DNA from 3 places in the Mesorhizobium sp. M0518 genome. Region 2 is predicted to be linked to each of the others. Evidence: riboswitches for the same ligand, from Rfam matches in the RefSeq annotation. Region 2 holds a riboswitch; each other region holds the start of a gene.
What was found. A riboswitch is a leader RNA that binds a small molecule or an ion and turns the genes downstream of it on or off. The one in region 2 is predicted to bind thiamine pyrophosphate.

Region 1 (3,995 bases), on a different contig from region 2:
GGCATCCGCTGGACGAGTTGCAATTTGCGCGGGCGCATGGATGCCGTCTGCTGGCCAGCGCGGCAGATTTCGGACGAAGCCGAGGCGGTCTGGCACGCGGCGGTGCCCGGTCGGCTCGACATCGTCGGCGGCGATACCCGCATCGCGTTGCTGGCGGGCCTCAACGCCTATGACAAGCCGTCGATCTTCACCGACCTCGACATGCGGCTCGCCCCCTGGATCACCAGCCAGCGGCTGCGCGATCACGGCATGCTCCTGGTCTGGCCCGGGAGCGGCGTGCCACCTCGGCTGCTGGCGTGGCTGGGCAACATCCCCGTCAAGACCGTTCTTTTCGACTGGTCGCTCAGGGCACCACCGGTGGCGATCAGCTTTGCCGCCATTCCGCCTGGCATGAAGCTACCGGGTTTGATCGACAGGCTCGCCCAAACGAGCAACTGAAGTAGATCCACCGCGTCCGCTGGACGAAGCAGGTGACAATGCCCATTTATTTCGAGACCACTTGCTTTTACGCAATTCCAGACGGAAAACCGCTACCTTTGAGGAGACGTGACATGGCGACTTCGACCGAACGTGCAGTCCTTGCCGGCGGCTGTTTCTGGGGCATGCAGGATTTGATACGGCGCTATCCCGGCGTCATCTCCACCCGTGTCGGCTACAGCGGCGGCGACGTGCTCAACGCCACCTACCGCAACCACGGCACCCACGCAGAAGCCATCGAGATCAATTTCGATCCGGCCATCATAAGCTTTCGCACGCTGCTGGAACGCTTTTTCCAGATCCACGATCCGACGACCCGCAACCGCCAGGGCAACGATGTCGGGACGAGTTATCGCTCGGCGATCTATTACACCAGCGACGAACAGAAGCGCGTCGCCGAGGACACCATCGCCGATGTCGATGCCTCGGGCCTGTGGCCGGGCAAGGTCGTCACCGAAGTCGCACCCGTTGGTCCATTCTGGGAAGCCGAGCCCGAGCATCAGGACTATCTGGAGAAATATCCCGACGGATACACCTGCCACTTCGTCAGGCCAGGCTGGAAGCTGCCGGTTCGCGAGACGGCGGTTTCGTAGATTTGCAACTGCGATTTGCCCTGCATTGCTGCTCGACGGTGTCGTCGAGCAGATCATCGCATCCAAACCCCTTTCGGTCAGCGCGGCTTGTCGCGTCGGTGAAGCCATCGAGCTTTCACCAATGTGCGAAAGCGCCCTTCGAACACCTTCGTCAACGGCGAATGCGGATGCGGTAGGCAAACACGGTCAGGCGGTTGACAGCCTGCCGTATCGCGGTCCAACTGCGCAGGAAGAGTTGATTTCGGGAGACGGGCCGTGAAAAAAGTTTACGAAAAGCCAGTGTTTGTAAAACGCGAGCGTCTTTCGGTTGTCACTGCCTTGGCATCGCCTTCCACTCAGCCGACCTGACAAGCTCGCCCTGACCTGTCGGCCCGTTTGAGCCGCCGAAGATGAGGCCGATCGAATCGACCGATCACTCGGAGCCGATCACAGCCGTTTTTGTCCTCGATATCTCTAACTATACGGGGCCTCTGCTCGCCGGCTGGCTAGAGGCTGGAAATGCAATTGGCGCGATCATCGTGCCCGGGTTCCGGCGTCGTCCCACCGGTTTCAGCATTGGCAATTTCCGGCGAAGGCTTCAACGCAAGCTGCTGCTCAGGCGGTTTATCGGTAACACGCCTGTCAAGTTGATCGAATTTGGCCGCCCTTACGATTGGAATGCGCTTGGTCGGCAATTGTCTGACGTCCGCGCCGATGTGCTGGTCTGCTACACTTTGCCTGTCTTGATCCCTCAAGAGGTTCTTGGCCATTTTTCCAAAGGCGGGGTCAACCTCCACCCGGCGCTGCTCCCCGACTATCGAGGGCCCCACCCGATCCAGCGCTTGGCCGTGGACGGCCGGCATGCGGCTCATGGCGGCGTCACGCTCCACAAGATGTCCGCCGGTTTTGACGAGGGTGACATTCTCGGGCAGGTGCCGTTTTCCGAAGCTGACTGGACATCGAGAGAAGCCCTGGTCGACAGCACGGCAACCGCTATGCGGATTCTGGTGAGCGAGGCGGTGCCGACCTACTGCCGGGGGCTGTTGTCAGGAATGCCGCAACCGAAAGGCGATTTCGTCTGGGCGCGGCTTCAGCCCAGCCACCTGATAATCTCGCCGGCCATGTCGGTCGAGCATGTTGTACGGCTATGGCATGTGCTTGGCCTTCTGCCAGGCATCTATCTTGAAATCGGAACGCGCAAAGTCAGGCTGGGATTCCAGATCAGAAGGCTGGGGCCCTGCACAGGAAAGGCCCCGGTCAGGCGGTGGGGAACAGTGGAATTTGATCTCGCCAACGGTCGGGTCCTGTATTTTACCTACGGTAGAGTGCTCAAACGGCTGCTCAATTCGAAACACCTATTTTCGCGCCCGCCCGCCGGGAGACCCGCTCCAGAAATCCGGCTGTTCGGCAAAGCGAGTGCTGCGGACCAGAAAAACGGATGAAGTCGCTGGGCGATGCCCAGCGGCTTCATCCGTTTGCGACGTGGTTACTTGCCACAATGATTATCGTTTACCGTTGGCGCCGTCGCGTTACCATCGGCGTCCGGCTGCGCGCCTTGCGGGTTGGTCGGGCAATTCTGATCCGCGTTCGAATTCATGTCCCCTACCGTGCCAGTCGTGCTGTTGGTCGTGCCCGGGTCGACAGTGTCCGGCTCGATCGTATTCGGGGAAGCCGGCGTGTTCGGCTCAACCGTCACCGACTTGCCGCTGCCGCTTCCATTTGCGTTGTTGCTGCCGGCGCTTTGCGCCATGGCTGACGTGGCCAGACCAATGGTGAGAACCGAAGCTGCGAGGATTTTCATGAACATGGTTTGTCTCCATTTCTGTGAAGTCGTCGCTTATTTTCTACGAAAGTGATCGCGTTGCGACTGTGGGGACAACCGGTCGCGGCGGCGAAGGTTCCCGACAAAATTCCGCTCAGGCGCACCGTGACTGGCGCAATGCTTTTGGCGCAGTGCTCTGAAAAAACGGCTTTCCCTTGAACTCGAATGATGCTTTAAGGCGCACATCCACAGGGGTGCTCCGTACGGTCGGGGCTGAGACGGGGGCGGCAAGCCCACAGACCCTAGAAGCTGATCTGGGTAATACCAGCGGAGCGAGGCGGGCGATGTTTTCAGGCGCACAGATTTCCCTATACCCCATGACCGACGATTTCGTCGGTGTCATTCTTGGCGCGCTCGGTGCGCTCGATCCCTGGCGCGACAAGCTCAGGATCGAGACCGACGACATCTCGACCTTGCTGGTCGGGTCGCCCGAAGTGCTGTTTCCCGCCATGCGCGACCTCTTCGTGGCGGCGGCACGTAGCGGCAAACATTGCGTGTTGTCGGCCACCATCTCGCGCGGGTGCCCTGGCGAGCCGGATGATCCGATCTGCCGCTCCGATGCACTTGGCGGGCCTGTCGGGCCACTCGGCCCGCGCAAGGATGCGGCCATCGCGGCGGTGCGCAATGCTGCTGCCACCGGCCAGCCGGCGGCGGCGCAGTTCTCGCTCTATGTGATGGGCACCGACGACCACATGGACGAGATCTACGGCTGCATCGATTTTCTCAAGCAGTCCGGCGTCTATGAGCGTTCCAAGCATTTCTGCACGAAACTGCGCGGTGATGCCGGTGCGATCTTTTCGGCGCTGGACGAGGCCTTCTGCCGCTTCGGACCAGGCGCCGGCCACGTAACCCTCGACGTCACGGTCTCGGCCAACAGCCCGTCGGCTGTCTGAAGCTGCCGCCGCCTCCGCGCGGCCGTCAAAGGTTATCTCCCGTGGTCTCATCATCATTCGCTTCGCGCCCGATCGCGGGCCTTCTTGTCAAGGCAATGCCGGCCATGATCTCGGTCGGTTTGCTCCTAGTGGCGTGGGAGCTTTATGCCACCTATTCCGGCATCAGGCCGACGATACTGCCGGCGCCGTCGCGCGTTTTCGAGCAAGCGCTGCTCAATCGCCAGGCGCTGG
Region 2 (3,995 bases):
GCCGAGTGTTCCGGTGGGAACCGAGCGGTTCAGGGTGACGGTTACGCCTGCCCATAGTACGACAGATATTCGGACGTTCGTCGATGCGCTCAGGCAGGTTCTGCTGCGGGACAATCTTGGCAAGGCTGCCTAATGTAAATGCTGGGAACGAAAGGGCGCGCAGCCTCAGACCTGATTATATTAGCCGGGCTCGCCGAGGTGGAAGCGGCGGTCAGCGATCCGGTTCTGACGCCCGATCGCATCTTCGAATGTCATCGGAAAGCAGTTCCGTAACCCGCAATGACAGCTTTCGCGATCTTAAATGATGTGACTCCATGATTGAATGGGGCCGTTTGACGACTCGCTGCTTACACATCGGGCCGGTTCCAGATTCAGGGCTCACGATGAGCCGGTATGACCAGAGCGCATGTTCTTGTGCTGCGAGTTTGATGTGGCTTGGCCCACGGGATCACACACCAACCCCAGCTAACCTGGTTTGAACGGAGCAAGCCTCCGACGCCGCCCTAATCAAAAACGCTGCAACAGATCCTTCAAATCAATTTGCAAGATTTTTACAACCGTCAGTCGTTGACAATGGTACGGCACCGCGAGTCTGAGGTCCGGCACGGCTACAAAAGTGACGCCGGTACCCTCGGACCGCCGCCAGCACGCAACATCGGGATTAACAGCAATGGTAAGAAGAAGAGCGCTCATATTGGTCGAAGGCCATAGGGGTACTGGTCAGCTATACGTCCAAGCGGCTCAGTGTCTTGGTCTTCATCCAATTACTCTGACGGCTGATCCACCTCGGTACGACTATCTTTCGGCGGAAAACGTTGAGGCAATCCGTGTCGACACTGGCAATCTCGAAGCGTTGGTCCGCGAAAGTTCGCGGCTGCGTGCTACCCACGACATTGCTGGCATTACTGGCTTTGCCGGGGACCATGAATCGATCTATGCGACAGTTGGCAAGCTTTGCCGGCATTTCGATCTACCGGGACCGAACCCTGAATCGATTGAACGAAGCTGCGACAAATTCAAGCAACGCCAACTCCTCGCGCAGGCCGGCGTTCCAATACCGGCTTATCGGTTGGCAACAAATGCGGCGGAGGTAGAAAGCTCGGCTGCAGAGATCGGCCCGCCCGTGATTCTTAAGCCGGCAGTAGGCAGCGGCAGCATGGGTGTCCGATTGTGCCGCAGCCTCGAAGACGTAGCCGAACATACGACCTATCTATTGGGCGGAAAGCACATTTGGCGGTCTACACCGAAAATACTCGTCGAAGAATTCGCACAGGGCCCGTTCTATAGCATTAATGTTATGGGGAATGAGGTCGTTGCGATTTGCGCCAATGACTTTGGTCCCCTCCCCCATTTCGTCATACGTGAGGTGACGTATCCGGCCCTGCTAGCCGATCAGGAGCGTGAGCGCATCGCCGATGTTTCGCTGAGCTGTTTGCGGGCTCTCGGCCTTGGCTGGGGGCCAACTAACATTGAACTCCGGTGCACGAAACGCGGTCCAGTTGTCATTGAAGTCAATCCGCGTCTTAGTGGCGCGCCCGACCCTCAACTGGTCCAGTTAGCTTACGGTGTCGACCTCGTCACCGAGCACATCAAGCTTGTCATTGGCGAGGAATGGGATCTGCGCAAAAAGCATTCGCATACTGCGGCCGCGCGATTCCTGCTTCCTGATCAAGATGGCACCCTGGACTGGATTGGTGGCGACACTCAGGCAGCTGCTATATCAGGTGTGGCCGAGGTCAAATTGAATGTTGAACCCAAGACACCGATCGTCAGGAAGGGGGATTTCCGAGACTGGATTGGACATGTCATTGCCACTTCACCCAGCCGTGCTGAAACCGAGGGCGCCCTTCAGCGAGCGGTCGCCTTGATCGATTGGTCGATCACCCCTTTTCCGGCGACAATAGGAGGTGATCGAGAGCACGATGTTTGTGGGGCGTTCGGGCGGCCCACCAGTTCTGTTCCGATCAGGCATTGACGGCTTAAGATCCTTGAAACGCAGCAGTTCCGTCTATGTCAATGTCACATCAAGTTTGACGAGGCAAATGCAGCTTTGGCCACACCTGCCCTTATCTCCCGCGGAACTTCTCCGCGACCCGTGGCGAGGCCGTCGGCCCAATTTGGGCCCAATTTGATTGCCGCCCACCGCCGCCGCAGGACGAACACGCGCTTGACAAGACAACCCCGGCCCGTTCAACTTGAGGCATTCACCAGGGGAGTCCCGGCAAGGGGCTGAGATACTGCTGGCTTCCGCGGCGCAGTGACCCGTTGAACCTGATCCAGTTCATACTGGCGTAGGGACGGTGCAAGCGCTCTGCGGGAGTTCACGCCCGAGGTCCTGTTTCGGCAGGTAGACAGAAGCGTCTTTTCATCCTTCCGGCACAGAACTGGGTCTCCAATGCATGAGCAAAGGAGCCTCAAGATGAATGCCCTCACCCCCGCCGTGTCGACGGGACCGCTGCCTGCTTCGCGTAAGATCCACAAGCCCGGTGCCATCCACCCGCAGATCAGGGTGCCGATGCGCGAAATCTCCGTCCATCCGACAGCCGGCGAACCGCCCGTCACCGTCTACGACCCGTCGGGCTCCTATACCGATCCGGCTGTCGAAACCAGCATCCAAAAAGGCCTGGCCCGGCTTCGCCACGAATGGATCTTGGCGCGCGGCGATGTCGAGGACTGTGACGGCCGCCACGTCCGGCCGGAGGACAACGGATTCGCGACGGGCGAACGCCTGACGCCAGAATTTCCCATCCGCCACCGACCGCTCAGGGCCAAAGCAGGCAAGGCGGTGACGCAGCTTGCCTATGCACGCGCCGGCATCATCACACCCGAAATGGAGTTCGTCGCCATCCGCGAGAACCTTGGTCGCGAGATCCTGCACGGCAAGCTTGAGCGCGACGGCGAGGCTTTCGGCGCGATGCTGCCCGATTTCGTCACGCCCGAATTCGTGCGTGACGAGGTGGCGCGCGGACGGGCGATCATCCCCGCCAACATCAACCATCCCGAGAGCGAGCCAATGATCATCGGCCGCAATTTCCTGGTCAAGATCAACGCCAATATCGGCAACTCCGCCGTCACATCGTCGATGGCGGAAGAGGTCGAAAAGATGGTGTGGGCGATCCGCTGGGGCGCCGATACGGTGATGGACCTGTCGACCGGCCGCAACATCCACAACATCCGCGACTGGATCGTGCGCAACGCGCCGGTGCCGATCGGCACGGTGCCGCTCTACCAAGCGCTCGAAAAGGTCGGCGGCATTGCCGAGGATCTGACCTGGGAGGTCTACCGCGACACGCTGATCGAACAGGCCGAGCAAGGCGTCGACTATTTCACCATCCACGCCGGCGTGCGGCTGCATTACATCCCGCTGACCGTCGACCGGGTGACGGGTATCGTCTCGCGCGGCGGCTCGATCATGGCCAAATGGTGCCTGCACCATCACCGGGAAAGCTTCCTCTACGAGCACTTCGCGGAGATCTGCGACATCGCCAGAGCCTACGACGTCTCCTTCTCGCTCGGCGACGGCCTTCGTCCGGGCTCGATCGCCGATGCCAACGACGCGGCGCAGTTCGCCGAGTTGGAAACGCTCGGCGAGCTGACGCAGATCGCCTGGGCGAAGGATTGCCAGGTGATGATCGAGGGGCCTGGCCACGTGCCGATGCACAAAATCAAGGCGAACATGGACAAGCAACTCGCCGTCTGCGGCGAGGCGCCGTTCTATACGCTTGGACCGCTGACGACCGACATCGCGCCGGGCTATGACCACATCACCTCAGGCATTGGCGCCGCGATGATCGGCTGGTTCGGCACCGCCATGCTCTGCTACGTCACGCCCAAGGAGCATCTCGGCCTTCCCGATCGCAACGACGTCAAGATCGGCGTGATCACCTACAAGATCGCCGCCCACGCCGCCGACCTGGCGAAGGGCCATCCGGCAGCGAAAGTCAGGGATGATGCGCTTTCCCGCGCGCGCTTCGAGTTCCGCTGGGAGGACCAGT
Region 3 (3,995 bases), on a different contig from region 2:
GCGCGAGGGTGCCAGCGGTGATGCGGGGGTCAGACGCGCGTTGCACGCTGGACCACCATTCTTTCCATCGCGGCAATTACAAAGGATTGCGTTCCTTGGCGCCCCCCTCTGTCCTGCCGGACATCTCCCCCTCCAGGGAGGAGATCGGCCGTCACCCATGCTTCCGCTAGTCTCCAACGTTGCCGGACTATAACCAGCAACGACGCTGCCAATCTCCCCCCTTGAGGGGGAGATTGCCGGCAGGCCAGAGGGGGGTGGAGTGGCGCGAACATCAAAAGAACTCGCAAGCCTACTTGCTCATCACCGCCAGCCATTCATCGACCCAAGCCTTGCGGTTGGCAGCGACCTCTTGCGGGCTGAACAGCAAGGTCTTGGTCGGCTTGACCAGTTTGTCGAAGGCCGGATTGAGCGGCTTGTCGGTCTTGCCGGCCGGGAACATCCAGTTGGTCTCGGGGATGGCATCCTGGAATTTCGGCCCGGTCATGAAGGCGATGAACTTGGCCGCCAGCGGGTTCTTGGCCCCCGCCGTGGTGATACCCGCGACTTCTATCTGCAAATACTCGCCCTCCTCGAACGACGCTGCCTGATAGCGCTCTGTCTTCTCGGCGATCATGTGGTAGGCTGGCGACGTCGTGTAGGACAGCACCATCGGCGCCTCGCCCTTGGTGAACAGCCCATAGGCCTCGCTCCAGCCCGGCGTCACGGTCAGCACTTTCGCCTTGAGCTTGGCCCAGGCCTCTGGCGCCTTGTCGCCATAGACCGACTTGACCCACAGAAGCAGACCGAGGCCCGGCGTGGAGGTGCGCGGATCCTGGATGACGATCTTGTCATCGGCACTGCCCTCGACCAGCTCTTTCAGGCTTTTCGGCGGGTTCTTCAGCTTCTCGGTGTCGTAGACGACGGCGAAATATCCGTAGTCAAAGGGGACAAAAGTATCGTCGCTCCAGCCACCCGGCACGTTGACATCAGTTACGCCGCCATGCGGCGCGAACAAGCCTGACGCCTTGGCATCGGTGGTGAGATTGGTGTCGAGGCCAAGCACGATATCGGCCTTGGTCGATGCGCCTTCCAATCTGACGCGGTTGAGCAGCGCGACGCCGTCGGCGACCGAGACGAACTCGACATCGCAGCCGCATTCGGCCTCGAACTCCTTCTTCACCACGGGACCCGGACCCCAGTCGGCGGTGAAGCTATCATAGGTGTAGACGGTGAGCTTGTCCTTGGCCAAGGCCGGCCCGGACAAGGCCACGACCGTTGCTGAAACAAGAGCGTATAAAAGCGTGCGCATCGGCGCCTCCTTCGTTCGTATTGAAAGGAATTGAGGCGTCGGACTGTCCGAAACGTCTAATCCCTCCGCCGGTACAAACCGGATCAGGTTCAGCGGGTTGGCGAGACTGCCTCTCAGCCGGTCCGCGAAAATCGCGTCCGGCACCCCGTTAGAGCGTTTCGACACATAGGCCGGGCCGATCCCCCATGCAAGTGGGAGTTTGCCGCCTTCCGTTTCCCGTGCCGGGCTGGTAAGGGCCACACGATATGAGCACATTCACCATCCTGCTTGGCGGCGATCTCATCCGCACGCCACGGCTCGACCGCCAGGCCGAAGGGTCCCGCGTCATCGCCGCCGACGCCGGCATCGGGCATGCGCGGCTGCTGGGTCTCGTGCCCGAACTGTGGGTGGGCGATTTCGATTCCGTGCCAGCCAAGCTGCCTGACGATCTCGCTTCCGTGCCGCGCCGGACCTTCCCGGCGGAAAAGGACCAGACCGATGGCGAACTGGCCATTGCCGCCGCACTCGAGCGCGGCGCGACCCACCTGGTGCTCGCAGGTGCTTTCGGCGGCAAGCGCGCCGACCACGCTTTCCTGCATCTGGCGCTTGCCCTGCGGCTGGCCGAGGCCGGGACTGATGTACTCCTGACCAGCGGCGCGCAGGAAGGCATTCCCCTGCTGCGCGGAACGGCCGGCTTCGACTATGCCGATGGCACGCTGTTTTCGGTGCTCGGCTTTTCCGAGCTCGCCGGCCTGACCGTCACCGGCGCCAAATGGCCGCTGAACCACGTCAAGGTGGCCTTCGGTTCGTCGCTGACCATTTCCAACGAGGTCAAGGGCCGCCTCGAAATCGCACTGGACCATGGCCGCGCGATGCTGCTCGCTCATCCCTATCCCTTACCTGAAAGCTGACATGGCCCCGCCTCTTCTCAACCTCGACGGGATAAAACTGACCTTCGGCGGCACGCCGCTGCTCGACGGCGCCGCCTTGACGGCTTCGGCCGGCGACAAGATCGCACTGGTCGGCCGCAACGGGTCGGGCAAGTCGACCCTGCTGAAGATCGCCGCTGGCCTGATCGAGCCGCAGGACGGCGAGGTGTTCCGCCAGCCTTCGGCAACTATCCGCTATTTGCCGCAGATGCCCGACATGGAGGGCTTTGCCACTGTCCGCGCCTATGTCGAGGCCGGGCTTGGCCCTGCCGACGATCCCTACCGCGCCAGCTATCTGATGGAGCATCTCGGACTGTCGGGTGAGGAACGTCCGAACGATCTGTCGGGCGGCGAGGCGAGGCGTGCTGCCCTTGCCCGCGTCATGGCGCCGGAGCCAGACATCCTGCTGCTCGATGAGCCGACCAACCATCTCGACCTCTCGGTCATCGAATGGCTGGAAGAAGAACTCATCCGCACCTCCTCGGCACTGATCGTCATCTCGCACGACCGCCGCTTTCTCGAACGTGTGTCGCGCGCCACCATCTGGCTCGATCGCGGCCAGACCCGCAGGCTGGACAAGGGCTTTGGCCATTTCGAGGAATGGCGCGACCTGGTCCTGGAGGAAGAAGAGCGCGAGCAGCATAAACTCGGCCGCCAGATCGTTCGCGAAGAGCATTGGCTGCGCTACGGCGTGACGGCGCGGCGCAAGCGAAACATGCGCCGGCTCGGCGAGTTGCAGACCATGCGCCAGCGTTTTCGCGGCCATCGCGGTGCCGAAGGGTCGGCGACCATGGTGGCGAGCGACGCCGCCGAGTCCGGCAAGCTGGTGATCGAGGCGAAGAACATCGAGAAGAGCTTTGGCGATCTCACCGTGGTCAAGGGGTTTTCGACCCGCATCCAGCGCGGCGATCGCGTCGGCCTGGTCGGGCCGAACGGCGCCGGCAAGACGACGCTCTTGAAGATGCTGACCGGCGAGATGAAGCCGGACGCCGGTTCGGTGCGGCTCGGCACCAATCTGGAGATCGCCACGCTCGACCAGAAGCGCGAGGCGGTCGACCCGCAGGAGACGCTGGCGCAATATCTCACCGACGGGCGCGGCGAGAACCTCGTCATCAATGGCGAGCAGCGCCACGTCGTCTCCTACATGAAGGATTTCCTGTTCAAGCCGGAGCAGGCACGCACGCCGGTGCGCGAGTTGTCCGGCGGAGAACGGGCACGGCTCTTGCTGGCGCGGGTGCTAGCGCGGCCGGCAAACCTTCTGGTGCTCGACGAGCCGACCAACGATCTCGATATGGAAACGCTGGAACTGCTGCAGGAACTGGTCGCCGGCTTTGCCGGCACCGTCATCCTGGTCAGCCACGACCGCGATTTCCTCGACCGCACCGTGACCAGCCTGATCGCGCCGGATGGTGAAGGCCGCTGGATCGAATATGCCGGCGGCTACTCCGACATGCTGGCGCAGCGCGGCGGCACCAGGCTGGACGACCGCAAGGCGCGCGCGAAGGCCGAAAACGGCGAAGCGCCAGTGACGACCAGAAGTGAAGCGGCCGCGCCAAAGGGGCCGGCGAAGAAACTATCGTTCAAACAGAAATTCGCGCTGGAATCGCTGCCCAAGAAAATCGAGGCTGTGACGGCTTCGATTTCAAGGCTGGAGAACAACATCGCCGATCCGGCCTATTACGAGCGCGACCCGGCCTCCTTCCAGAAAACCATCGCCGCCCTCGACAAGGAGCGCGCTACGCTGGCGGCGCTGGAGGAAGAGTGGCTGGAACTGGAGATGCTGCGCGAGGAGATGGAAG

Region 1: another riboswitch for thiamine pyrophosphate. It lies ahead of NKI66_RS17005 (YkoF family thiamine/hydroxymethylpyrimidine-binding protein); the one in region 2 lies ahead of thiC (phosphomethylpyrimidine synthase ThiC).
Region 3: another riboswitch for thiamine pyrophosphate. It lies ahead of thiB (thiamine ABC transporter substrate binding subunit); the one in region 2 lies ahead of thiC (phosphomethylpyrimidine synthase ThiC).

The regions. Positions count from the first base shown of each region.
Region 1 is NZ_JAMYQY010000010.1:190,491-194,485, forward strand. It holds gene NKI66_RS16980 (glycosyltransferase family 39 protein) at 1-438, shown strand, start outside; gene msrA (peptide-methionine (S)-S-oxide reductase MsrA) at 552-1,070, shown strand; gene NKI66_RS16990 (hypothetical protein) at 1,096-1,329, shown strand; gene NKI66_RS16995 (formyltransferase family protein) at 1,460-2,491, shown strand; gene NKI66_RS17000 (RodZ family helix-turn-helix domain-containing protein) at 2,536-2,856, opposite strand; TPP riboswitch at 3,052-3,165, shown strand; gene NKI66_RS17005 (YkoF family thiamine/hydroxymethylpyrimidine-binding protein) at 3,156-3,764, shown strand; gene NKI66_RS17010 (ABC transporter permease) at 3,860-3,995, shown strand, end outside.
Region 2 is NZ_JAMYQY010000024.1:38,750-42,744, forward strand. It holds gene hemA (5-aminolevulinate synthase) at 1-133, shown strand, start outside; gene NKI66_RS27435 (ATP-grasp domain-containing protein) at 671-1,975, shown strand; TPP riboswitch at 2,200-2,316, shown strand; gene thiC (phosphomethylpyrimidine synthase ThiC) at 2,420-3,995, shown strand, end outside.
Region 3 is NZ_JAMYQY010000001.1:193,620-197,614, forward strand. It holds gene thiP (thiamine/thiamine pyrophosphate ABC transporter permease) at 1-46, opposite strand, end outside; gene thiB (thiamine ABC transporter substrate binding subunit) at 290-1,288, opposite strand; TPP riboswitch at 1,332-1,446, opposite strand; gene NKI66_RS00970 (thiamine diphosphokinase) at 1,534-2,178, shown strand; gene NKI66_RS00975 (ABC-F family ATP-binding cassette domain-containing protein) at 2,180-3,995, shown strand, end outside.